Regions from separate parts of the Bacillus sp. PK6-013 genome, predicted to be linked through region 1. Evidence: riboswitches for the same ligand, from Rfam matches in the RefSeq annotation. Region 1 holds a riboswitch; each other region holds the start of a gene.
The links. A riboswitch is a leader RNA that binds a small molecule or an ion and turns the genes downstream of it on or off. The one in region 1 is predicted to bind S-adenosylmethionine.
Positions count from the first base shown of each region.

Region 1 (5,725 bases):
TAAATGATTATTTTCAGTATCAAGGATGTCTTGCGGAACAGAAAAAATTTCCCGATATAGAGTGCGTTTTATATAAAGATTATGAGATAAGCGGGGTCATGAGAATGTTCTGGATTGGCGGAGTCGCGCTTGCACTCAGCCAGATCGGGTTTGAACGGAGCAGAGGAACGCTTGATTTCACACTCGGGCTCCCTTATAGGCGAGGCATCATTTTCAATACGAAATATTTCTTGGGTATTACAATTCTTTTAACAGCCCAGCTATTATCTTACTTGTTATCTTATGCCTTAGTTGTTTTGTATAAGGTTGACGTCGTCAACTTTCACGAGTATTTTATCGGATCGGTCATATTCTGCTTTATGGTCTACTCGCTTGTCATGGCGGCGGGCGCGATGACCGGCAATCCGCTGGCCCAGATGATTGTTGCTTTTTCAACGTCGATTCTGCCTTATTTGCTGATCGGCCTTCCGATGGCAAACTTGCAGATTATCATGAGTTTCTTTGGGGTTAATTCTGCTTTATTTTCTCAGGATTCATATTTTTTAAATTATATAACGCCGATTGTGTACCTCGACGGTTTCGGCGTCCATAACGGCGGCTTGGCCTTTACGCTGTTGATTCCGCTGGTCATGGGGATCTTGTTTTATATAATCGGCTATTTTTGCTTTATCAAACAGCAGCTTGAACGGAACGGACATTTTTTTCTCTGGAGAAAAATGGATCGCCCGATTCAAATTCTCGTGATTTTATTTGGCATCTGGGGATTCGGCGCAGCCACTTCTTCTAGCCTGTTCAGCTATATCTTCGGTATGTTGATCGGTTCGGCAGTCGGATTCTTAATCAGTTACTTCTTGATTTTCAAAAAAATAAAACAGCTGTAATCCATAATGGAGAGGAGATTTACAAATGATCAGTGTAGAGCATATTCACCACTCATTTAAAGTCGGTAAAAAGGGGAGGGAAAATGAAATTAAAGTGTTAAAGGATGTCTCGCTTACCGTTGAAAAAGGCGAAATCGCCTGCATTGTCGGACGGAGCGGTTCCGGAAAATCGACGCTGTTGAACTTGATTTCCGGCTATATCGCCCCGACAAAAGGTAAGATCGTCATTGACGGTACGGATGTCACAAAGTACAGCGAAAAAGAATGGGCGGCATTCAGGCTTGAACATTTCGGCTTCATCTTTCAAAGTTTTCAGCTGATTCCGAGCTTGACGACTTACGAAAACATCGAACTGCCTCTGACTTTAAAAGGTGTTCATCCGTCTGAGCGGAAGCAGCGCGTCAATGAGATGCTTCACCGCGTCGGCCTTGAAAACCACGCTGGACACTATCCGAATGAGCTTTCAGGCGGACAGCAGCAGCGCGTCAGCATCGCCCGCGCTTTGATTTTGAATCCGTCAATCATTTTAGCCGACGAGCCGACCGGAAGCCTGGACTCCGAAACAGAACAAGAAATCCTCGAATTCATTCGGCAGCTGAACAGGGAGCGCGGTATTACATTCGTCATCATCACGCACGATGACGAGGTGGCATCGATCGCCAAAACGAAATTTCAGTTATCTGACGGCGTGTTAGAGAAAGGGGAAGAGACTGTTGAAGTTTAAGGATCAGTTGAAGTTCATTAGAAGAAATATGAAGAAAAACCGCCTGCGTGTATTCATGACCATTCTCGCAACAACGGTGGCCTGCGCATTCTTAATCGTGCTCGCATCGGTCGGGTTCGGCCTGCAAAAATCGCTGACTGAACAGCTGATGAAAGAGCAAATCGTGACTGAGATAAATGTTGTCGGAAAAGAAGGGCAAAGCGATCAGAAAGTTCAAAAGAAAGACTTGAAAGAATTCGAAAATCGCAAAGATGTGTCCGCGATTATCGAGCGCACGCAGGTGTTCGCACCTGCTGAAGCAAAGTTGGGCAACAGGACAAACAATCAAATGTCGAATATCACGATTACTGACATGGCCGCTGAACAAAAAGCCAATATCAAACTCGATCGCGGCCGCGTAGCGAAAACACCGAATGAAATCGTCGTCGGCTACCATTTTGGGAAGAATCTCTGGACGAAAAAAGAAGCCCAAGATTATGAAAAACAGATGGAAAATAATGCTGAGGAAGTAAAAGAACCAAAAGGATACGCAGAAGATATTCTCGGCAAAACAATTGAATTAAAGATCTCAAAAATGGATGAAAAAACAGGAGAAGAAGGGAAAGCGAAAACATATGATCTGAAAGTTGTCGGAGTGACGAAAAAACCTTCTTATGAATGGGCAAGCGATTCAACAGTCTATGTCAGCAACGACATGCAAAAAGACATCACCGGATTTCTGAAGGCGGACAAAGACAACGGCACGATCGAAAAAAAGCTTTCGGTTTACGCGGATAATTTTGAACATGTCGGACAGCTGACAACAGATTTGGAGGATGAAGGCTACTACGTCGATTCAATAACGAAAAAACTCGAAAGCATCAATCTTTTTTTCATGGCTTTTAAAATCGGTCTGATCTTTGTCGGAGTCATTGCCGTTTTGATTTCAGCGATCGGCATTTTCAACACGATGACAATGGCGGTTACAGAGCGGACGCAGGAGATCGGCATTATGAAAGCGATCGGGGCGAGCCCGAACGTGATCCGGAAAATGTTCCTGCTGGAAAGCGCCTATATCGGCATCTTAGGATCTGTTTTAGGTGTTATCATTTCATACGGTGTCAGCTTTTTAGTGAACAAGATTATACCACCTATTTTATCATCGGTTTCAGAAGGAGGAGCGAGTGCGGCAGACTTCAGCATCACCTTCTCGTACATTCCGGTCAGTCTTGTCCTTATCGCGACCTTGATCAGTGCAGGCGTCGCCATTCTTTCAGGCCTGAACCCGGCCATTAAAGCGACAAGAACGAACGTGCTGACAGCATTAAGAAGAGAGCTTTAAGAAAAAAGCCGGCGGTATGCCGGCTTTTTTAACGTTTCGGAGGTCTGTACCCCGCATCACGCGCCTCCTGTTCTGTGCAGAACCAGCGGGCGACGTTTTTCGTGCGGTCATAATATGTACTTCCTGGTGTATGATAAATATGGTTGACGCTTCCTTTGATTTTGCACTCTTGTTTGCTTTCACCGCTGTTTTTCTTAGGGGAGGGCGCGCTGTGTGACGTTCCGGCCTGAGCGGTGGCGTTCTTTTCTTTTACAGTGGCTTCGGTACTGCCGCTTTTTTCTTCAGCCTTAGCCAGTTTTTCTGACAGCGATTTTGTTTTTTTCGTAAGCGAGTCTTTTTCTTTTGTCAGTTTTTCGTTTTCTTTTTTTAATGTGTCATTCTCCGTTTTGGCTGCCTTCAGTTTTTCGTTTGCTTGATTGAGCTGCTGCTTTAATGCGGTTTGCTCCTTTTGTACAGCGCTGTGTTCAGTTTTCAGTTCCTGAAGCTCGGTTGTCAGGTCCTCTGTTTTTGTCTCATCGACGGCATATGTTTCCTCACTGTAATAAGGCGCAGAGATGATCAGGAGGAGAAGTCCGCCTGCAAAACAAGGATAAAAGAGTTTTCTGGAAAACCTTTTGCCTGGAGAAAAGATTCTTCTGATCAAATGAAATACAAGGTAGCAGATGGAAAAAATAAAGGATAAAAACCCGATCAGCATGATAGATTCCATGATTCGTCTCCTTTCGTGTTTGATAACTATATTTTAGCTTAAAAAGAAAAAAATGTTTATACCAAAAAACTTCTTGCAAATCTAAATATTCAAACTTAAAATAAAGAAATCATTTAAAAAACTGAATATGCAGCTTATAAAGAGAGATGGAGGGACTGGCCCGGCGAAATCTCAGCAACCTGCAGCAGAGCAAGGTGCTAAATCCAGCAGAATGTCAGGCGCATTCTGAAAGATAAGTTGAACAACTCTTTCAGGCGCTGAAAGAGTTTTTTTTATTTTGGAGGAGGAGATATACATGAACAAGATATTAAAATGGACTTCCGTGCTGGGACTGGCCTTGAGCATGGCGCTTCTGACCGCATGCGGAAACAATGCCGAAAGCGATGGTAAAACGATCAAAATAGGCGCTACTGCAGGACCGTATTACGATATGGTCAAAAAAGCGATTCAGCCTGAACTTGAGAAAAAAGGCTACAAAGTTGAAGTGGTCGAATTCACCGACTATGTACAGCCGAACACGGCGTTAAGCGAAGGCGAACTCGACGCCAATTTGTTTCAACATGAGGTTTTTATGAAATCATACAATCAAGAAAACAATAAACATCTTGCTGCACTCATTTCTGTGCCGACCGCTCCGATGGGTCTCTATTCTGCCAAATATAACGACTTGAACGATGTCAAAAACGGGGCGGAAGTGGCTGTTCCAAACGATCCGGCCAATGCCGCCAGGGCATTTTTAACGCTCCAGGATCAGGGGCTGATTCGGCTGAAAAGCGATGTCGACACATTGAAAGCCTCTGTGCGGGATATTGCGGAAAATCCGAAAAAGCTGACATTTAAACAGCTTGAATCTGCCAATCTTCCAAGAGCGGTCGATGACCTGGATATCGCGGCTGTCCCGGGTAATTTCGCTCTCTCCGCTAATATGAAGTTGCAGGACGCGCTGGCGCTTGAGAACATGCCTGACCGCTACCGCAATCAAGTGGTAGTGGATGAAAAAAACAAAGACAAGCCATTCGCCAAAGATCTCAAAGAAGCGGTAAAATCCAAAGCTTTCGAAGATGCGATCGATCGGGAATTCGCCGGTTTCGGAAAGCCAAAATGGATGACGCAATCATAAAAAAATTCCCCCTTTAAAAAGGGGGTTTTTTATGTTGAAAATCGAAATCGTGTCAATTGAAAAAAATGGGCAAAACGAATAGAATCTAGAGGAAATGCTAAAGAGAAAGAAGGAAACGCTATGCCGCGCACATTATGGCTATTGGTCATCGGAATGTTTATCAATGTCACAGGGGCATCTTTTTTATGGCCGCTGAATACCATCTATATCCATCAGCATTTGGGAAAGTCGCTGACAGCGGCCGGATTTGTGCTGATGCTGAACTCAGGGGCAAATGTGCTGGGCAACCTGTTCGGGGGATATCTATTCGATAAAATCGGCGGATTTAAAACCGTCGTACTTGGAATTGTGATCACGTTTGCGAGCCTTTCAGGCCTCGTCTTTTTTCACGAGTGGTTCCAATACATTCTTTTCTTAACACTGGCCGGTTTTGGATCAGGGATCGTGTTTCCGGCATGCTATGCAATGGCCGGCTCGGTTTGGCCGGAAGGCGGCAGAAAGCCGTTCAATGCTGTATACGTGGCGCAAAATGCAGGGGTGGCAGTTGGTTCAGCGCTCGGCGGAATTGTCGCGTCTTTTTCATTTACGTATGTTTTTCTGGCGAATGCGATGCTATATGCCGTCTTTTTCATGATTGCGATTTTCGGATTTAGACGCATTCGGTCTGAAAAAGCCATGCAGTCTTCTGTTTTGGATCATGCCGATTCAGTCAGCGGGAAATCTAGATTCTCCGCGCTTTTGGTTATATGTACGGGCTACCTGCTCGGCTGGGTCGCTTATTCGCAATGGTCCTCGACCATCGCTTCACACACCCAGGAGCTGGGGATATCTCTTGGGCAGTACAGCGTACTTTGGACAGTGAACGGGGCGCTCATTGTTTTCGGTCAGCCGCTGATCGGTTTTTTTGTGAAACGGTTTGCCGAATCGCTGAAAAACCAAATCGTGATCGGATTTGTCATTTTTATGATGG
Region 1 is NZ_CP096417.1:1,111,460-1,117,184, forward strand. Features, by position in the region: gene M1E03_RS05665 (ABC transporter permease subunit) at 1-881, shown strand, start outside; gene M1E03_RS05670 (ABC transporter ATP-binding protein) at 907-1,605, shown strand; gene M1E03_RS05675 (ABC transporter permease) at 1,595-2,926, shown strand; gene M1E03_RS05680 (sunset domain-containing protein) at 2,955-3,635, opposite strand; SAM riboswitch class I at 3,767-3,874, shown strand; gene M1E03_RS05685 (MetQ/NlpA family ABC transporter substrate-binding protein) at 3,931-4,755, shown strand; gene M1E03_RS05690 (MDR family MFS transporter) at 4,876-5,725, shown strand, end outside.

Region 2 (5,725 bases), 1.9 Mb from region 1:
GATTCCGACCGCGGCGATCACCCCGCCGAACACGGCGTTCAGCAAAATATCGTTTGACAGGCTCGCCTCAGGGAGCATTCCTAAAAAGACCGTCGTCAAGGCTACGCTCAAAATGCTGTAAACCGTAAATGAGCGCCCGACCTTCAGCCAGCCCAGAATCCCGACGGGAATGTTTAAAATAAACAATAGCGTCCCCGTTGAAAAGTAAATCGGGCTGTACTGGTCAAGCGCACTCGATAAAAGCTGCGCCACCCCCGTAAAGCCGCTGGCGTAAACATCGGCGGGAATCAGAAACAGATTCAATCCGATGGCATTTAACAAGGCGCCGATGATGACAATGAACAATTTTTTTGCTTCAGCTATGACCATATTTAGTTCCTCCGCTACTTTCGTATATATTTGGTTTACCCTTAAAACAATATTTTGAAAACGTCAATGTAAAAATATATGATATAGTTGACCTAAAAAACGAAATATACCGAAGGACAGTTTGGCGTCCTTTTCCACCATTTTTTAGAAAGAAGGGGTTCAAATGAACGTTCACCTTTTAGCAGACAGTGCGGCAGATTTGCCGAAATCTTTTTATGATGAACATCACATCTCATTTATTCCGTTAAAGGTGCTGCTTGATGAAAAAGAGTACGATGACCTTCTGACGATTCAGCCTCTGGACGTTTATGAAGCGATGCGCGAAGGCAAAGCGCCGAAAACGTCCCAGCCGTCCATGATGCGGTTCAAGAATGCATTCAGCGAGCTGGCCGGCGAAAACAAACCCGCTCTCTATATCGCCTTTTCTTCAGAGCTTTCCGGAACATACCAGACGGCTGTGATGGCAGCAAACGAAGTCAAGGAAGAGTTCCCTGATTTCGATCTGCGGATCATCGACTCAAAATGCGCTTCATTAGGCTATGGGCTCGCGGTTAAGCACGCCCTTAAACTCGCAACTAACGGCAATACAATACAAGAAATTGAATCGTCTGTAAAGGACTTTTGCGAACATCTTGAACATATTTTTACCGTAGATGACCTGACTTATTTGGCAAGAGGCGGAAGAATCAGCAAAGCATCGGCTTTTGTCGGCGGTTTGCTGAATATTAAACCGCTCCTGCATGTTGAAGACGGCAAGCTTGTCCCCTTGGAAAAAATCCGGGGCAAAAAGAAGCTGCTCAAACGGATGATCGAATTGATGAAAGAAAGAAGCGTCGATTTGAGCGGACAGACGGTCGGCATCAGCCACGGAGATGACGAAGAGACGGCCGAAGAGGTCAAACGGATGATCGAAGCCGAATTTCAGCCGGGGGAAATCGTCGTCAACATGGTCGGTTCAGCGGTCGGCGCCCATTCCGGCCCCGGAACATTGGCGGTCTTTTTTCCGGGGAAAGACAAAAGATAAGGTAAAACAGAGGCCTGCTTGATAAAAGCAGGCCTTAGATTGTTGACAAAATCCCAAAACGGCTCTTAGTTTTGGGATTTTGTCATCCTATCAGCGTGATTGAAAACCCTTGCAGTTTAGGAAGGCCGAGCATCGGAGCGGAGCGAATGTTGCAATTCGTGAGCACCGACGCGCAGGCCTGACAACGAATGCGAGGGTTTGTCGACACGCTGAGGCCTGCTTGATAAAAGCAGGCCTTCTTCGTCAGCTGTCTTCGGTGACTGTTCCTTCAGCGGCGGCCGGTGTAAGCGCTCCATCAAGAAAACCGGCAGCCGCTGTCGCGACATCAGGACCTCCAGACCCCTCGACCACTTTTTCCATTGTGATCGGACAAATTTTGAACGCACCGCCAAAATTGACGACTCCTCCTGCCGAAACACTTTGAATGTAAACTGAGCAGCAATGTTTCATACCAAGTCTCCTTTTTTTGGGTCTTATGATATGTGTATGCTGGCGGTACAAGGAGGCATAAACTTCCCGGCAAAAAACATCGCGGTTGGGAGAGTACATAGTTTCGCCGGCAGTGTGCAAGCTAAAAGCGACATTTTGACAGGAGGTGCTTCCTCATGAAAGATGATGATAAAAAGCCAGTTGACAACAACGCCGTCAACCAGCAGAAAAACCGGCTCGCTGAAAAGAACAGACAAGCCGGTAAACACCAGGAATCAAAGAAGCCTGATCACTTGTAAAAAACCGGCGGCGTCCTCATCGGACGCCGCCTCATATTTATTTTTTCTCGTATGTCCAGCCCTCTTCCTGATAGATTTTATCCTGTTTCATCAGATAGCCGAGCGCCCTTTTAAATGCTGCTTTGCTCATGTTGAAGCGCTCTTTGATATCCTCAGGGTCGCTTTTATCCCAGAACGGCATCGCGCCGTTTCTCGTTCTCATATAAGTCAAAATTTGTTCTGCATCAACCGACAAGGCATCCTGCTTTCTTGGCAGAAGCGACAGATTAACAGAACCGTCTTCTTTTACTTTGATCACCCTTGCGGTCAGCTTTTCCCCAAGCCTCGGCTCTTCCTTTCGCTCAGAAGAATGGATAAAGCCTCTGATGCCGGTTTCGGAAATCATAAAAGAGCCTGATGCGATCAAGCGGTAGATCGTTCCGGTGAGCTCTTTATTCATCAGACCGGGTGAAGCTTCACTAAACAGCTCGCTGATCTTATCCTCCGGCGCCGGTTTGGCAAACATCCTTCCGTGCCCCGTGATTTTCAGCATACAGTACAGCCTGTCCCCTTTTTGCGGCCATACTGATTCATACGGCGGGAGATGCTCTGTCGCAACGAGGGCGTCCTTCGAGAGCCCGACATCGACGAAAACCCCCATGCCGCTGACGGCATCAACGACTTCCACCCAGCCGTACTGTTCAGCGCTGATCATCGGCTTTCTCATCGTAGCCGCTAAGCGATCTTCATGATCGACATATAAAAAGACATCGACCTCTTCTCTGTCTTCAATATCCTCCGTGATCTCGCTCTGATGCAGAAGGACCGCCGTTTCGCCGTCCGTCAAAAAGTAACCGTAATCGGCTTTATGATCTATTTTCAATGTTAGCTGCTGTCCTGGTTTCATACTGTTTCTTCCTTTCTTATCCGCCTGTTTTTCTTTTTCTTATTATTCCTCCAATGTTAAAATTATTGCCGGATCGCGGCCAGGCAAACCGCTCGATATTGGAAGTTTCACCTTATTCTACTATAATTGACTCATAAGTAAAATGGATGGAGGTTTTCACATGGCGAAAGAAAGCTCATTTGATATCGTCTCAAAGGTTGAACTGCCTGAAGTTCAAAACGCAATTCAGACCGCTCTCAAAGAAATCGGCACACGCTATGATTTCAAAGGGTCAAAAAGCAGCATCACACTCGAAGGAGACGAGCTCGTTCTCGTATCGGACGACGAATTTAAAATGAACCAGCTGAAAGACGTGCTTGTCGGCAAACTGATCAAGCGGAACGTCCCGACGAAAAACATCGAATACTCAAAGCTTGAGAACGCTTCAGGCGGCACGGTCAGACAGCGCGGAAAACTAGTTCAGGGCATCGACAAAGAAAACGCGAAAAAAATCAATAACCTGATAAAAAAATCGGGTCTGAAAGTTAAATCGCAAGTGCAGGATGATCAAGTCCGCGTAACCGGAAAAAATAAAGACGACCTTCAGCAAATCATCGCGATGGTGAGGGAAGCCGACCTGCCGATTGATGTCCAATTTATAAATTTTCGATAAATTCTTAATTTACTGTTGATTATTCTCCCGATTTTCGGTAAATTGAGTAAAAGTAATCAATAGAAACTAAATAGCTGTTCTTATCAAGAGAGGCAGAGGGACTGGCCCGATGAAGCCTCAGCAACCGGTGAATGAATATTCATGACCAAGGTGCTAAATCCAGCAAGCAGTCTGCTTGGAAGATAAGAAGACGGACAATGTCGATGAAAAGTCTTCTGCTTCACAGAAGACTTTTTTGTTTATCAAAAATGCTTAAGGGGGAAAACGATGGGTTTTTTGGAGGATATAAAAAGCAAAACGTTAATCGCGGACGGCGCAATGGGCACACTTCTGTATTCCTACGGGATCGACAGGTGTTTTGAGGAACTGAACATCTCCAAGCCCGAAGAAGTGAGACGCGTCCACGAAGCGTATGTACAGGCCGGCGCCGATATCATTCAAACGAACACGTACGGCGCAAACTTCATCAAGCTGTCCAGATACGGGCTCGAAGACGAAACAAAACAAATCAACGAAAAAGCGGTCCGTCTCGCCCGCTCCGCCGCCGGTTCTGCTTATGTTCTCGGTACGCTCGGCGGAATCCGGACGTTCAACAAAAACTCGTATTCTCTCGAGGACATTAAAAGAAGCTTCCGCGAACAGCTCTATCTTCTGTTAAATGAGCAGCCGGACGGACTTCTGCTCGAAACCTATTATGATTTAGAAGAAGCGCGCGAAGTTTTAAAGATTGCCAGAAAGGAAACAGAGCTGCCGATCATTTTGAATGTCTCAATGCACGAAGAGGGCGTTCTTCAGGACGGAACCCCGCTTGCGGACGGTCTGAAGCAGCTGGCATCCCTCGGCGCAGAAGTCGTTGGCATCAACTGCCGCCTCGGCCCTTATCATATGATCAGAGCGCTTGAAGAAGTCCCGCTTTTAGAAGACGCCTATCTTTCCGTCTATCCCAACAGCAGCCTCCCGTCCCTTGTCGAAGGCAGGCTTGTTTATGAGACAGATGATGAATATTTCAGGGAAAGCGCGGAGGAATTCCGCAATCAAGGCGCACGGATCATCGGCGGCTGCTGCGGAACCACGCCGAACCACATCAGGGCGATGGCTGAGGCAGTCAAAGGGCTTCCTCCAGTCACCGAAAAGCACGTGAAAATCAGAAAGAAAGCGGCGCTTGCTGTTCAAAACGAAAGGACAGAGCCCGTTCTCGACGATCTGGCCAAGCAAAAACGGTCCATTATCGTCGAACTCGATCCTCCAAAACAATTAAACTTTGAGAAATTTTTGCACGCCGCTAAAGAGCTTAAATCAGCCGGAATCGATGCACTGACATTGGCGGACAACTCGCTTGCCACACCGAGGATCAGCAATGTCGCCTGCGGCGCGCTCTTAAAACAGCGCCTCGATATGAGGTCGCTGATCCATATTACATGCAGAGACCGCAACCTGATCGGCCTGCAGTCCCATCTAATGGGGCTCGATACACTGGGGCTGTCAGACGTGCTGGCGATTACCGGCGATCCGTCGAAAATCGGCGACTTTCCGGGAGCGACTTCCGTCTATGATCTGACATCGTTCGATTTGATCAGCCTGATCAAACAGTTTAACGAAGGCTTGTCATATTCAGGTAAACCGCTCGGCAAGAAAACAAATTTCTCAGTGGCGGCCGCCTTCAATCCGAATGTCAGACACATTGACAAAGCGGTGAAACGGCTTGAGAAAAAAATCGCCTGCGGCGCAGACTATTTCATTTCCCAGCCTGTCTATTCAGAGGAGCAGCTCATCAAAATCCACGAAGAAACAAAGCATCTTGAAACACCGATCTATATCGGCGTCATGCCGCTGACCAGCAGCCGCAACGCGGAATTCATCCACAACGAAATCCCCGGCATCAAACTGTCCGATTCAATCCGCGAAAAGATGGCGCTGGCGGGAAATGACAAACAAAAACAGGCCGAGGAAGGGCTCGCGATCGCCCGCTCCCTGCTTGATGCGGCGTGCGACCTGTTCAACGGCATTTATCTGATCACACCGTTTTTGCGGTCTGATTTAACCGCCGAACTGACGGCATATATCCA
Region 2 is NZ_CP096417.1:3,029,928-3,035,652, forward strand. Features, by position in the region: gene M1E03_RS15385 (YitT family protein) at 1-369, opposite strand, end outside; gene M1E03_RS15390 (DegV family protein) at 533-1,393, shown strand; gene M1E03_RS15395 (spore germination protein) at 1,637-1,843, opposite strand; gene M1E03_RS15400 (DUF3941 domain-containing protein) at 1,999-2,121, shown strand; partial or broken gene M1E03_RS15405 (CvfB family protein) at 2,159-3,027, opposite strand; gene M1E03_RS15410 (YajQ family cyclic di-GMP-binding protein) at 3,168-3,659, shown strand; SAM riboswitch class I at 3,737-3,848, shown strand; gene M1E03_RS15415 (bifunctional homocysteine S-methyltransferase/methylenetetrahydrofolate reductase) at 3,927-5,725, shown strand, end outside.
Region 2: linked by a shared signal. The riboswitch ahead of M1E03_RS15415 (bifunctional homocysteine S-methyltransferase/methylenetetrahydrofolate reductase) and the one ahead of M1E03_RS05685 (MetQ/NlpA family ABC transporter substrate-binding protein) in region 1 are both predicted to bind S-adenosylmethionine.

Region 3 (5,725 bases), 2.1 Mb from region 1:
AAAACGATCAGGGGGAAAAAGATTATCGACGGCTTGAGCTTTGACGTGCGGGCAGGCGAAATATTCGGCTTCCTAGGTCCGAACGGCGCCGGAAAAACGACGACGATCCGGATGATTGTCGGGCATATGAACATCACCGCCGGTGAAATCGCCGTGTGCGGCGTCAGCGTAAAAGAAAATTTTGAAAAGGCCGCGCGGCATATCGGAGCGATCGTTGAAAATCCGGAACTGTATAAATTTTTAACGGGCTATCAAAACCTTCAGCAATACGCGCGCATGACGAAAGGCGTGACGAAACAGAAAATTGACGAAATCGTCGAGCTTGTCGGATTGAAAAACAGGATCAACGATAAGGTCAAAACGTATTCTTTAGGAATGAGACAAAGGCTTGGCCTGGCCCAAAGCCTTTTGCACGATCCGAAGCTCTTGATTCTCGATGAGCCGACGAACGGGCTTGATCCGGCCGGTATCCGGGAAATTCGCGATCATTTAAGAAAGCTGACGAGAGAAAGAGGTATGGCGGTCATCGTTTCAAGCCACCTGCTTTCAGAAATGGAGCTGATGTGCGACAGGATCGCCATTATCCAGAACGGAAAGCTCCGGGATATTCAGCATGTGCACGGACCCGCTCGGGATGAAAAGAAGCGCTATTATATTCAAGCGGATGACAATCAGGCTCTGATGCGGGAAGCGGCTGCCTTCAAAAAGATGAAGGTTGACGAAGCGGAAGGCGGGATAGAGCTCAGCCTTCAAAAGGATGAAGTGCCTGATTTGATCAAACACTTGTCAGACAACGGTGTCCGCCTATATGAAGTGAAGGCTGTGAACAAATCGCTGGAAGACCGGTTCCTGGAAATCACCGCAGAGAAGGAGGAAGCTCAGCATGTTTAATCTCATCGTAAATGAATGGATCAAAATTTTTAATCGAAAAGGCACATATGTCATGATTGCGATTTTGCTGTTATCTGCCATCGGGCTGGGCGTTCTCACAAAGACGATCGGAGAGACAGACCAAAACCCGGACTGGAAAAAAGAATTGATGCAGGAAAATAAAGATATGAAAGAACAACTTAAAGGGGTCAATAATCCGGCACTTGAAAAAAGCTATGAACGGTCGACCGCCATTAATGAGTATCGAATCAAGCACGATTTGCCGGAAGACGGGGACTATTCGGCCCTGTCGTTCATCAGCGACGCGAGCGGCAACATTCCTCTCCTCGGTCTGTTTGTGATCACGGTGGCTGCGGGAATCGTTGCGAATGAATTCAACTGGGGAACGGTGAAGCTGCTTGTCATCAGGCCGATCAGCCGCTTTAAAATCTTGCTGGCAAAATATTTTACAGTTCTGCTTTTTGCATTGGCTTTGCTTTTCATTCTGTTCGCAAGCGCGGGTATCACAGGCCTTGCTTTATTCGGGGCAGGCGACGGCAGCCAGGTTCACTTGGCGTACGCCGATGGAACCGTTGAAGAAAAAAGCCTGCTGCTGCACTTGGCCGGCAGCTATTTGCTGAATTCAATATCGCTTTTGATGATGGCGACAATGGCCTTTATGATTTCAGCTGTTTTCAGAAACAGCTCGCTTGCCGTAGGTATTTCAATTTTCCTTTTGGCAATGGGCGGAACGGTGACAAACTTGCTCGCAACGAAATTTGATTGGGTGAAATACATCTTATTTGCCAACACTGATCTCACTCAATACTTTGACGGATCTCCGCTTGTTTCAGACATGACGCTGGGATTCTCGATTGTGGTGCTGGCTGTCTATTTTATCGTTTTTCATGTGCTCGCCTTTGGTGCATTCACAAAAAGAGACATCGCTTCATAAGCGGTTTTCGCAAAAAAAGCCTGACGCCGGTTTTCCGGGCGTCAGGCTTTTTTTAAATATAAAAAGACTGCTGACATTCGGTCAGCAGTCCTGTATGAAGATCAGCGGTTCACAGCTTACGCTTTTGTTACGTTAGCAGCTTGTGGTCCGCGGTTTCCTTCAACGATTTCGAAAGATACAGATTGGCCTTCTTCCAAAGTTTTGAAGCCTTCGCCTTGAATAGCAGAGAAATGAACGAATACATCGTCTTGTCCTTCAACTTCGATGAATCCGAAACCTTTTTCAGAGTTAAACCATTTTACTTTACCTTCTAGCATGAAATTTCCTCCTAAAGCGATAACGCTTAAATTCACTATTCTTGCTCTAAAACAAACTTCCAAGACGAAAACTCTTACAAAACTTTCTTCTTAAAGATAGTTCGAACAAAAATAATTACCTTTACTTTACCAGTGTTTAAGCGAAATTACAACTGCTAAACACAATTTTTTTAAAAAAAGTGAAATTTAATAATCAGGGCGAAAAATAAAGCATTAAAAAGCGGGTTTTTGAAATTTTCACAATTCTGATTGACAACATTTCGAAGAAGCTGTAAAGTTAGGTAAAACTTCATGCATCAACACTTCTTATTTAGAGAGGCGGAGGGAATTGGCCCTATGAAGCCTCGGCAGCGGGTTCTGCATACAGCAGAATACTGTGCCACATCCAACAAGCCGTACGGGCTTGGAAGATAAGAAGAGAGCGGACCACTCTATTTACTTCGTGTCGTCTAAGGCTTCTTCTTATTTTTTAAGAGGGAGCCTTTTTTGTTAGCCAAAAAGAGGAGGAAGATCATCATGATTACATTTGAAGGCGTTGAAAAGGTCTATGAAAGCGGCGGACAGAAGGTTCATGCGCTCAATGGAATCGACCTTCATGTAGATAAAGGGGAAATATACGGCGTCATCGGATTCAGCGGCGCAGGGAAAAGCACGCTGATCCGCTGTGTGAACTTCCTTGAAAAACCGACGGCCGGAAAGGTATTCGTCGGCGGAAGAGACTTAATGTCTCTGTCGAAAGCTGAGATTCGAGCTGTTAAAAGGAAGATCGGCATGGTATTTCAGCATTTTAACCTGTTAAATTCAAAGACGATTTTCGCTAATGTCGCTGAGCCGCTCGCGCTTGTCAAAACACCGAAAGCCGAAATCAAGCAAAAAGTGACGGAACTGCTCCATTTTGTCGGACTTGAGGATAAAGCCCGCGATTATCCGGATCAGCTGTCGGGCGGCCAAAAGCAGCGCGTCGGCATTGCCCGGGCGCTGGCGACAAATCCGGAGGTTCTGCTCTGTGATGAAGCGACATCCGCGCTTGACCCGCAGACGACCGGCGATATTTTGAAGCTGCTGAAGCGCGTCAACGAACAATATAACATCACGATTTTGTTGATCACTCATGAAATGAATGTGGCAAAAGAAATCTGCGACAAAGTCGCGGTCATTGAAAAAGGAAGGATCATTGAATCAGGCAGCGTGTTTGACGTGTTTTCCGCGCCGGAAACCGAAACGGCCAAAAGCTTTGTCAAATCAGCCATCGACCACGAGATACCTGAATCGATTCAAAAATTAAATGTGAAGCATCTCTACCAGCTTCAATTTGTCGGCGAATCTTCCGGGAAGCCATTTCTTTCGCAAGTGGCAAAGCGGTTTGACGTAGAAGTCAACATTCTGCACGGAACGATTACAGAGCTTCAGGGAATTCCGTTTGGCAGTATGACGGTTGAACTGCAGGGGGAAGACGGTGAAATCGGGCGGGCGCTCGAATATATCCGCAGAGAAAACATTCGCATCAGGGAGGTATAAGCATGCTTGTTACATATGACCAAATCATTGACGCACTGGTTCAGACGATTCAAATGACGGTTTTCTCGCTTTTATTTTCAAGCGTGATCGGCATTCCGCTCGGCATTTTGCTGGTTGTCACAAGGAAGGGGCATCTGCTTGAAAATCCGGCAGTTTTTACGGTTGTCAATATGATCATTAACATTTTCCGGTCCGTTCCGTTTATCATCTTGATGGTTGCTTTAATTCCGGTGACAAGGCTGATTGTGGGGACGTCCATCGGCACATCGGCAGCGATTGTTCCCCTGACTTTTTATGCGGGGCCTTACATCGCAAGGCTCGTCGAGAACTCTCTGCTTGAAGTCGATCCGGGAGTCATTGAAGCCGCTGAAGCAATGGGAGCGACTCCGCGGCAGATCATCTTCCGGTTTCTGATTCCGGAAGCGCTCGGTTCGCTTGTGCTGAGTTTTACGGTGGCAACGGTCGGATTGGTCGGAGCGTCGGCGATGGCTGGTGCGATAGGCGCCGGCGGTCTTGGGGATTTGGCGATCACATACGGCTACCAAAGGTTTGACACGCTGACGATGATCATCACGGTTGCAATTCTCGTCATCGTTGTGCAGGGATTGCAGACATCCGGAAACGTTCTGTCCAAAAAATTGAGAAGAAGATAAACAGAGAGGGAGACAGCTATGATGAAAAAGTTCACATTTGTTATCATTTTACTGCTGCTTGCGGGAATGATCGCGGGATGTGCGGCAGACTCTGATGCGAAAACCATTAAAATCGGCATCAGCGGAACGGATACAAGAATCTGGGACTTTGTGAAGAAAAAAGCCGAGAAAGAAGGCTTAAAGCTTGAAATCGTCAAATATTCTGATTATGTTCAGCCGAACCAGGCTTTGGCGGGCGGTGACATTGACGCCAATGCATTTCAGACGATATCTTACTTTAATGCATTCAAAAAGGAACGCAATCTTGAACTATCGCCGATCGGCACAACGATCATCGCTCCGATGGGCATTTATTCCGAGAAGTATGATTCGCCTGACGATATACCAAACGGCGCGGAAATCGCTGTTCCGAGCGAAGCGACGAACATGGGCAGAGCCTTGCTCCTGTTGGAGTCCGCCGGCCTGCTTCAATTAAAGGACGGATTTGACGGAAACGGAACGCTTGATGCGATTAAAGAAAATCCTAAAAAACTCAAAATCACAACGGTGGCCGCAGAGCAAACGCCGCGCGTGCTTCCCGACGTCGCTGCATCTGTTATCAACAACGGCATAGCGGTTGACGCCGGCTTCCATCCTGTCAAAGATTCGATTAAACTGGAAGACGAAACAGCGACACCGTACATCAACATTATTGCGGCCAGAACAGAAGACCGGGACCGTGAAGATTTGAAAAAGATCGTTGAGCTGTACCAATCAGACGATACCGCTGAATTGATCAAAAAAGAGTTTGACGGTGCACAGCTGCCGACTTTTGTTCCACTGAAAGACATCGGCGAATAAAATGTCAGTCGCGCAATTGATTCCCGGGTCATATATTGAAATACATCGATAATTCCTACTTGACCAATCAGGTTTGTTGTACTATAGTTTTTAAATGTAAAAAATTCTGGGGGTGCTTTTGTTACCATGACATTATTTGTTGTTATTAATATTATCGTCATGCTCGGCCTGATGGCGCTCCTTTATATGATGCAAAAAAAACATGTTTCTTTTTCTAAGCGGGTATTTACCGCTCTGGGAATCGGCATTGTTTTTGGATTCGCTTTGCATTTTATATATGGTTCGTCTTCAGAAACGATTACGCAGACATCTGATTGGTTTAATATTGCAGGCGGCGGCTATGTGAAGCTTTTGCAGATGATCGTTATGCCGCTTGTATTCATCTCGATTTTGGGTGCTTTTACAAAGCTTAAACTGACGCACAATATCGGAAAAATCAGCGGATTGATCATCGGCCTCTTGATCGCGACGACAGCTGTCGCTGCTGCGGTGGGAATCGCGTCCGCACTTGCTTTCGACCTGCAGGCTGTCCATGTGGATCAAGGCCAGGCAGAGTCAATGAGAGGGGCGGA
Region 3 is NZ_CP096417.1:3,270,040-3,275,764, reverse strand. Features, by position in the region: gene M1E03_RS16575 (ABC transporter ATP-binding protein) at 1-891, shown strand, start outside; gene M1E03_RS16570 (ABC transporter permease) at 884-1,825, shown strand; gene cspB (cold shock-like protein CspB) at 1,942-2,142, opposite strand; SAM riboswitch class I at 2,446-2,559, shown strand; gene M1E03_RS16560 (methionine ABC transporter ATP-binding protein) at 2,659-3,660, shown strand; gene M1E03_RS16555 (methionine ABC transporter permease) at 3,663-4,313, shown strand; gene M1E03_RS16550 (MetQ/NlpA family ABC transporter substrate-binding protein) at 4,335-5,153, shown strand; gene M1E03_RS16545 (L-cystine transporter) at 5,280-5,725, shown strand, end outside.
Region 3: linked by a shared signal. The riboswitch ahead of M1E03_RS16560 (methionine ABC transporter ATP-binding protein) and the one ahead of M1E03_RS05685 (MetQ/NlpA family ABC transporter substrate-binding protein) in region 1 are both predicted to bind S-adenosylmethionine.